DNA from 4 places in the Cobetia sp. LC6 genome. Region 4 is predicted to be linked to each of the others. Evidence: predicted binding sites of a transcription regulator. Region 4 holds the regulator's gene; each other region holds the start of a gene.
The links. Region 4 encodes PhoB, which activates phosphate uptake and scavenging genes when phosphate is short. Its sites were predicted from a motif close to TGTCATANNNNTGTCANA; they were not measured.

Region 1 (2,199 bases), on a different contig from region 4:
TGGCGTTGTTGGCCTGGGAGGCCTTGCCCACGGCGCCGACAGACACCTTGTAGTCTCCCTCGGCGAGGTCGGCGAAGGAGGTCGGGCGCTCATCTTCACTGACCAGCGTCTTGTTGATCATGAAGGAAATGGTGCCGGTGTAGCCCAGTACCCAGTGACCATCCTTGTCCTTGGCCCACTCCGGGATCTGCTCCCAGGTCGTGGTCTTGTAGGCCTGGGTCACGCCTTGCTGCACCGCGATCGGGCCAAAGGCGAAGCCCACATCACCGATATCGGCGGTGGCGTTCTCGCCCTCGGCCTTGAACTTGGCGACTTCCTCGGCGGAGCTCATGTCGGTATCGCTATGCGCGATGGAATACTTCGACTCGAGGTCTGCCCAGGTGTCCTTCCAGTTGGCCCAGCTATCCGGCATGCCGACGCTATCGACACGGCCTTCGGACTGAGCGGCCTCGAGAAGGTCAACCGGAATGTCGGCGGCACTGACGGAGGCACTGCCCAACAGGGCGGCCATGCAGGTGGAAACCAGCAGACCGGTGGAACGGGATGAGGTAGTGGCAATCGACTTCAAGGAGATTTCCCCAGTAGGTGATGAACAATCGCTGCGCTGAAGGTAAGGCGTGTCGGGCATCAGGCACCCTGCCGACGCGCTGAGAGCACATCCGGGTGCTCAGGTCATTGCTCAGGCTCGTTCTCGGATCATTGATCAGACCACTGCTCTGCCAAGTGATCAGGCAAGTGCCGAGTCAGCCGAGACTGTGTGGTCTAGTTCAGTTCAAAAGGCACAATCGACTCTAGCGCTCGCCTGTGACAGTTGCGTGTCGTCAACATGTCGTTGTCATGGCATGGGGTGGCGGCTCTGCCTCTGCCTCTCTCATTCCTTCTGCGTGCCTTCTTCGTGCCTTGTCGCAGGCTCCAGTGATCGCTATCTTCCAAAGCTATAGGCGTGTAAGGCACAAGGCAGCGCGTGATGACTGGCCTGGCGTGGCAGCCAGAGCTGCGCTGTCACCGAGTTGTCACGCCAATGCCACTATTCTCCTCATGCGTGTCTCGACAAGCGTGTCTTGAAAAGTCGCACTGAGCTTTTCGGGTCATCTGAACTAGACCACAGAAATCGCTTTGCTCTGACCCTTTCCATCCTGGACGCCCTGGATGTCATGCAAGTGACTCGCCAGAAATTGCTGTCTTTCTTTATCTTTCAGGAACTTCGCATGCCTTCATCTTCGCTTGAGCCACAGAGTGACGCCGCTTCATCGGCAATTCCTGACGCGGATGTCCCCGTGGCAGGGCTCAAGGGCAGGCTGCTGAACCATCTTGAGGCAGCGCCGCTACGCGCTTCACAGCGCCTGCCCTCCGAGCGCGAGATGATCGAACGCTTTGACACGACGCGGGTCACCCTGCGCGACACCCTGCTGCAGCTGGAGGCGGAGGGGCGTATCTATCGCGAGAATCGGCGGGGCTGGTTCGTCTCGCCGCCACGACTGCGCTATGACTTGCTGGCGTGCCTGCCATTTCGCGACATGGTCGAGTCACAGCAGCGGGTGGCCAGCACCGAGGTACTGGCGGCAGGAGAAGTCGCCGCCAACGCGGTGATCGCGCGGCGGCTGGGGATTGCGGAGGGCTCAGTGGTCTATCGCATCACTCGCGTGCGGCGTATCGACGGGCGGCGCGTGCTACATGTCTGCCATCACCTGCGACGTGACTGCTTCCCGGGCATCCTCGATTTCGACCTCGCTGCCCACTCCCTGACCGACCTCTACCGGCACGAATACGCCATTCGTGTCAGTCGCGTAAGCTTCGAGCTGGCCTCCACGGTGTTCGACGCTGAGGCCGCCGCCGCGCTGAACGCCGCGCAGGGTAGCCCCGCGCAGCGCATCACTCGCATCAACTTCGATCAGAATGGCCGCGCGGTGGACTGCGATGATGAACACTGGCGCCACGACGCCATCGAATTGACGCTGAGTGCCGCACCACAGAGCTAGTTGGCAAGTTCGCGGTAAAGCCTGAATGCCTGGCAAGCCGTTGGTGGCCCAGACGAAAACGCCCGCACATCCCCTTGTTTAGTTGAGGGCGTGCGGGCGTTTCTTATGCGACAGACAGAATTCGAGCGCGGTTGAGACGCGATCGATCGGTATCAGCGCATCAGCAGGCTTTCATCGACTTCGCGGAAGTGATGGGCGCTTTTCATCAGGGCGAGGGCGG
Region 2 (2,199 bases), on a different contig from region 4:
CGCCCACGTGATCGACGCACGAACTGATCACTGATCACTGATCACTGATCACTGATCGCAGAACCACAAAGGCCCCGCTCAATGAGCGGGGCCTTTGTCTTGGCAGAGCATGCCATTCGCTTGCGTCATCTCATCCTCAGATATGACGCGCGAAGTGCTCCAGGTCAAGCACGAAGGCGTTCTTGTAGGTCTCGAAGTCCTTCGGGCGCGCCTTGAAGGAGCGCTTGATGCGCTCGCGGTCCAGGCGCAGCGGCGCGTCGAGGGCCGCCAGGTTGCCGACACGCGCCGCCGGATTCATGCCGACCAGCTCACGCGGTTGATCCCCTTCGGCCTCAGCCTCCAGCCAGTCGTTGATGCCGGCGCGACGCAGCACGCTGACCAGTGAGCTGTCGGTGATGCGTACCTGCAGGCGACCGTGATCGGCCAGCTGGGAGACCAGCGCGATGCCGTGGTCATGACCGCGATGCACCGTCGGCGTCGCCCACAGCGCCAGATTCAGACCACGTGCGTTCTCGTCGAGTACCAGCAGCGCGGCAGAGTGGATGCGCTCGGCATCGTCGACCAGCGCGAACAGGCGCGCCATCTCATTCTTGAACCACACCCCACGCACGCCGGCGTAACTCACCAGCGCATCCAGCCCCCCTTCGCGGCCATGGACCTCGGCGCACAGCATCGCCAGACAGGCATCACGTCGGGCACCGGCACTCACTTCAACCACTTTCATCGCGTTCTCCGCCACAGGCATTTTCAGCGCGCAAGACTAGCACACTCGCTCGCCGGCCGCTTATTCCGGCCTTGAGTTGCGACCAACGCCTCGCTTGCCAGCCTTGGCCGAGCTACCAGCGCCACACGCCGGCTGTTTAGACAAAGCATATCCAGCAGCCGCCGAGCCATAAACTCAGTCTCGAGTTCAGCCATAAGTTCAGCCTCGCTCGAATGAACATCTTCCTGTCACAAAGTTGTAAGGCGGGGACTATAGAGTCGTCTACGCTTTTCGGACGATCATCAAAAGAACAAGAAAATGTTCACTTGATCGTCGCCATCGATCGTCAGCGGCCAGCGTCCTTCTTCTTTGTGCGGAAGCTGGCCAGGGGAACCTCTCAGGAGTTTGACCATGCGCCGCCCGACTCATCATGCAAGCACCCGCACGACTGCCACCGCGACTCGTCGCCTCGCCAGCCTCGCGCTGGCCATCGGTTTCGCCTCCGCCTCCGCCAGCGCCCTCGCCGCCACCGAGGTGGAATGGTGGCACGCCATGGGGGGCGGGCTCGGCAAGAAGGTCGACGAGATCGCGGCCGACTTCAATGCAAGCCAGGACGACTACGTCGTCAAGCCGGTCTTCAAGGGCAACTACTCCGAGACCATGACCTCCGCCATCGCCGCCTTCCGCGCCGGCAAGGGCCCGGACATCGTGCAGATCTTCGAGGTCGGCACCGCCACCATGATGAGCGCCAAGGGCGCGATCGTCCCGGTGCATCAGCTGATGGCAGACTTCGCGCCGCAGGAAGGCACCGCCTTCGACCCGAACGCCTACCTGTCTGCCGTCACCGGCTATTACACCGACACCGACGGCAAGATGCTGTCGATGCCGTTCAACTCCTCGACGCCGGTGACCTACTACAACAAGGACGTGCTGGCCGAGGCGGGCGTCGAGTCCCTCCCGCAGACCTGGCAGGAAATGGGCGCTACGCTCAAGAAGGTCGTCGATTCCGGCGCCGCCAGCTGTGGTCTGACCACCACCTGGCCGTCCTGGGTGATGCTCGAGAACTTCTCGGCGCGCAACGACGTGCCCTTCGCCAGCCAGGCCAATGGCTTCGCCGGCACTGATACCCGCCTTGAATTCAACACGACCGCCGTGGTCGATCACATTCAGCGTCTCGACGACTGGCAGGCCGACAAGCGCTTCGTATTCGGCGGTCGCTTCGATGATGCGGCGCCCAAGTTCTACTCCGGCGAGTGCGCAATGATGATGGGCTCTTCCGCCAGCTATGCCGGCGTCAAGGAAAGCGCCAAGGGCTTCGAGTTCGGCGTCGCACCGCTGCCCTATGACAGCGACGTGATCGAGACACCGCAGAACTCCATCATCGGTGGCGCGTCGCTGTGGGTACTGTCCGGTCACAGCGATGAGGAGTACCAGGGTGTCGCCAAGTTCTTCCAGTACCTCTCAAAGCCCGAAGTGCAGGCCGACTGGCACCAGTT
Region 3 (2,199 bases), on a different contig from region 4:
GGCATCGGGTTCGGTCTTGACCAGCCAGTGGCGCATGCGGCACTCCCTTGGGGCTTACGTGATGAGTGTGAAGGCGATGGGCGTTGAGAAAGGGACAGGCGAGGTCCGGGCGCTGGCCTCAGCGATATCCTCGCACAGGAATTTCACGCATACGAAAAAGGCCTGATGCATGGCATCAGGCCTTTCGAATTCTTGGTAGCGGGGACCGGATTTGAACCGATGACCTTCGGGTTATGAGCCCGACGAGCTACCAGACTGCTCCACCCCGCAACACTGGGTACTGCCTTTGCTCCAACTCTGACGCATCAGAGGTTGGTAGCGGGAACCGGATTTGAACCGATGACCTTCGGGTTATGAGCCCGACGAGCTACCAGACTGCTCCATCCCGCAACATCACGTTGGTGTCTGACCGGCAATTACCTTGATAGGCAACGACTTGTCAGTGGTAGCGGGGACCGGATTTGAACCGATGACCTTCGGGTTATGAGCCCGACGAGCTACCAGACTGCTCCACCCCGCATCAACGTGGGGCGTAGTATAAGGATATACAGTGCTGCGTCAACCGTTATCCCGTAATTGACGCAAACTTCTCGTGCCCGGTGAGTCGTCACCAACCCGTCTACGCATCTCGAGCGATTATCGGCATCTCGTGTGAGAGATCTGCTACATACATTCCCGCTGCATCCTGTCCATACTGAGAGTGACGCGCCTCGCACAGGCGGATGGCAGGCGTCACAGAGTGCACGATTGTCATCAGGCTGTTAGAGACACGGGTCATTGTTGTCGTTGCAGGCATTCTCGTTTTCTCAGGGCGGGGGTGTCCGCAGATTTGTCAAGCTGTGCCCAAGCCAAGGACACAGGACGTTCCAGGATTAGGGAGACACAATAAGATGACACAAACAGCACCCGTCGCATGGGTTACCGGTGGTACCGGTGGCATTGGTTCCGCCATCTGCCGCGAGCTGGCGAACCAGGGGTATCAGGTAATTGCGGGTTACAGGAACAAGGAAAAGGCAGAGGGGTGGCTATCGGAGCAGCGCGCTGCCGGGTTCGAGAACATCGCACTGTCCGGCATCGAGCTGGACAACTTCGAAGCCTGTCAGGCAGGCGTCAACGAAATCCGCGAGCGCTTCGGTCCGATCGCGGTTCTGGTCAACTGCGCTGGCATCACGCGTGATACCTCCATGCGCAAGATGAGCTATGAGCAGTGGCGCGAAGTCATCAACTGCAACCTCGACAGCGTCTTCAACACCTGTCGTGCCGTCATCAATGACATGCTGGAGCACAAGTACGGCCGCATCGTGAACATCTCCTCCATCAATGGCCGCAAGGGCCAGTTCGGCCAGGTCAACTACTCGGCCGCCAAGGCGGGCATGCATGGTCTGACCATGGCGCTGGCGCAGGAAACCGCGACCAAGGGCATTACCGTCAACACCCTGTCGCCGGGCTACATCGCCACCGACATGATCATGAAGATCCCCGAAGAGATCCGTGAATCAATCCGCGAGACCATCCCGGTCAAGCGTTATGGTCAGCCGGATGAGATCGCGCGTGCGGTCGCCTTCCTGGCCGACGAGAAATCCGGCTTCATCACCGGTGCCAACCTGGATATCAATGGCGGCCAGTTCATGGGCTGATGCTCTGCGCTGGAGTGAGCCAGTGCAGGGTCGGCACTCGGCTCCGCCTGGCGAGAGAATGAAAAAGCCCCCGTCTCGACAGAGGCGGGGGCTTTCCGTTGCCATGGTTTCAGTCTTGCGAGTGCATCATCACAGGTTCAGACGTCAGCGCTTCAGGCGTGCTGACTCAGTGATTGAACAGCGCATCGAAGCGCGGCAGTTCGGTCTGCCAGGCGTCCCAGTCCAGCGGCCCGTTGGCGAGCAGCGCATCCAGCACCTCATCCAGCTCTTCTTCACGCTCCATGCGCTCACCCAGCTGCTGGTTGATGCGCGCGACCTGCACGGTCAGGCGGCGTGACTCATCTTCGCTGCCCAGCGGGGCTTCGAACAGAATGGCCAGGTGGACACGCAGCTCGGCCAGGCGCTCGTTGGCGGCGCTGCAGTTGCTCGGCAGGGCCTGACGCATCTGGTTGCGAGCCGCATTGGCCTGGCGGCTGTTGTCGTCGAAGGCCGAGGTGTTCGGCAGCTCGACATCCTGCACGTCGCCGTTACGCGCGCTGGCATCCGCCACGGCGTGCTGTTC
Region 4 (2,199 bases):
GTGTGCTTCACCAACCTGACCACGGTGCTGCTGTCGATCGTCGCCGTGCTGTTGGCAGCCAGCTACCCATTCATGAAGCGCTTCCATCATCTGCCCCAGGTAGTGCTGGGCGCCGCCTTCGGCTGGGCGATTCCGATGGCCTTCGCCGCGACGCTGGAGGAGGTGCCGACCTACGGCTGGTGGCTGTTCGCGGCCAACCTGATGTGGACGGTGGCCTACGACACCGCCTATGCGATGGTCGATCGCAACGACGACCTCAAGGTGGGCATCAAGTCCACCGCCGTGCTGTTCGGGCGTGCCGACAAGCTGATGATCGGCCTGTTGCAGCTGGGCATGCTGGTGGTGTTGATCGGCATCGGCCTGCAGCTGGCGCTGGGCATCTTCTACTGGCTGGGGCTGGCTGCCGCCGCCGTCACCTTCGTCTGGCAGCAACGTCTGATCCGTGAGCGTGAGCGTGCGCCCTGCTTCCAGGCGTTCCTCAACAATCATTGGACGGGGCTGCTGATCTTCGCCGGTATCGCCCTGGCGACCTGGCCGATGAGCTGACTCCTGCATAAATATTCGCATTATTTAATTTAAAGCTATCCCTGCCCCCGGTTGCTCCCCAGCCCACGATTCATGCCTGCCTGCCGCGCCTCCAAGGCGGCTGGCAGGCTTGCGTGCAAGCTGCCATGCTGGCAGTTGTCATCTGGTTGTCATATAAGCGGGTTGTAATCGTCATCGACTTGTCATTCTGGCGCGTGCGCCGACTGCTGCATGGGATCTAGCGATGAGCTCCAAGACCGTACTGATTGTCGACGATGAATCCTCGATTCGCGAGATGATCGCCGTCGCCCTCGAAATGGCGGATTACCGCGTGCTGGAGGCAGACAATGCCCAGGACGCCCACGCCATCGTCGTCGATGAAAAGCCCGATCTGCTGTTGCTGGACTGGATGATGCCGGGCACCAGTGGCCTGGAGCTCGCGCGGCGTCTCAAGCGAGACGAGACCACCTCGGAACTGCCGATCATCCTGTTGACCGCCAAGGGCGAGGAAGACAACAAGATTCAAGGCCTGGAAGCCGGTGCCGACGACTACATCACCAAGCCCTTCTCGCCACGCGAGCTGGTCGCCCGTCTCAAGGCCGTGCTGCGTCGCACCACCCCCAAGGGGGTCGAGGAGGCAGTGGAAGTCGAAGGCTTGATGCTCGACCCGGCCAGCCACCGCGTCACCGCCCACGGCAACTCACTGGATGTCGGCCCGACCGAATATCGCCTGCTGCAGTTCTTCATGACGCATCAGGAGCGTGCCTACACCCGCAGCCAGCTACTCGACCAGGTATGGGGGGGTAACGTCTATGTCGAGGAGCGCACCGTGGACGTGCACATCCGCCGCCTGCGCAAGGCGCTGGGCACAGGCCATCAGCATCTGATCCAGACCGTCCGTGGCACCGGTTACCGCTTCAGCGCTCAGGCCTGAGGGATTCATGCGCTATTGGACCAACGAGCTATGGCGCCTCGGCTACCTTGCCGGTGGCTTCGGCCTGATCGGTGGCCTGCTGGGCCATCTGGGCTGGGGCCTGGCGCTGGGTCTGGCGCTGTATCTGTTCGTCCATCTCAAGCACTTGAAGAGCCTCTATACCTGGCTGATCACCAATCCCCATGAAGAGCCACCGCCCGGCGATGGTGTGTGGGGAGACCTGCTCGATCGTCTCTACCGCTATCAGAAGGGCCAGCGTCAGACTCAGGAGCGACTGCGCAGCATCCTCAACCGTATCCAGGAATCCTCCGAGGCCATGCGCGACGGCCTGGTGATGCTGGACAACCACGGTGACATGGAATGGTGGAACAGCGCTGCCGAGCAGCTGGTCGGTCTCAAGGCCAGCCACGACCGCGGCCAGCACATCACCAACTATCTGCGTGACCCCGCCTTCATCGACTACTTCAATCGGCTGGCCTACCGCGAGCCGCTGACGCTGCAGTCGCCGCTGTCTGACAACCTGACGCTGCAGATTTCCATCACCCTGTTCGGTGACAACGAACGTCTGGTCATGCTGCGTGACGTCACCCGCCTCTATCGCCTGGAAGAGATGCGCCGCGACTTCGTGGCCAATGTCTCCCATGAACTGCGCACGCCGCTGACGGTACTGGCCGGCTATCTCGAGACCTACTCCGATTACGCCGATGACCTGCCACCGCGCTGGCAGCGTGGGCTGGGCC

Region 1: the regulator PhoB is predicted to act here: its motif matches at 1,001-1,018, upstream of QQF40_RS08260 (UTRA domain-containing protein).
Region 2: the regulator PhoB is predicted to act here: its motif matches at 950-967, upstream of ugpB (sn-glycerol-3-phosphate ABC transporter substrate-binding protein UgpB).
Region 3: the regulator PhoB is predicted to act here: its motif matches at 749-766, upstream of phbB (acetoacetyl-CoA reductase).

Annotation. Positions count from the first base shown of each region.
Region 1 is NZ_JASSPL010000005.1:152,347-154,545, forward strand. It holds gene QQF40_RS08255 (ABC transporter substrate-binding protein) at 1-568, opposite strand, end outside; gene QQF40_RS08260 (UTRA domain-containing protein) at 1,209-1,979, shown strand; gene QQF40_RS08265 (LabA-like NYN domain-containing protein) at 2,132-2,199, opposite strand, start outside.
Region 2 is NZ_JASSPL010000018.1:59,236-61,434, reverse strand. It holds gene QQF40_RS16265 (hypothetical protein) at 137-724, opposite strand; gene ugpB (sn-glycerol-3-phosphate ABC transporter substrate-binding protein UgpB) at 1,115-2,199, shown strand, end outside.
Region 3 is NZ_JASSPL010000019.1:28,547-30,745, reverse strand. It holds gene QQF40_RS16435 (EVE domain-containing protein) at 1-36, opposite strand, end outside; tRNA gene QQF40_RS16430 (tRNA-Met) at 194-270, opposite strand; tRNA gene QQF40_RS16425 (tRNA-Met) at 314-390, opposite strand; tRNA gene QQF40_RS16420 (tRNA-Met) at 444-520, opposite strand; gene phbB (acetoacetyl-CoA reductase) at 891-1,637, shown strand; gene QQF40_RS16410 (DUF349 domain-containing protein) at 1,804-2,199, opposite strand, start outside.
Region 4 is NZ_JASSPL010000003.1:263,803-266,001, reverse strand. It holds gene ubiA (4-hydroxybenzoate octaprenyltransferase) at 1-546, shown strand, start outside; gene phoB (phosphate regulon transcriptional regulator PhoB) at 770-1,459, shown strand; gene phoR (phosphate regulon sensor histidine kinase PhoR) at 1,467-2,199, shown strand, end outside.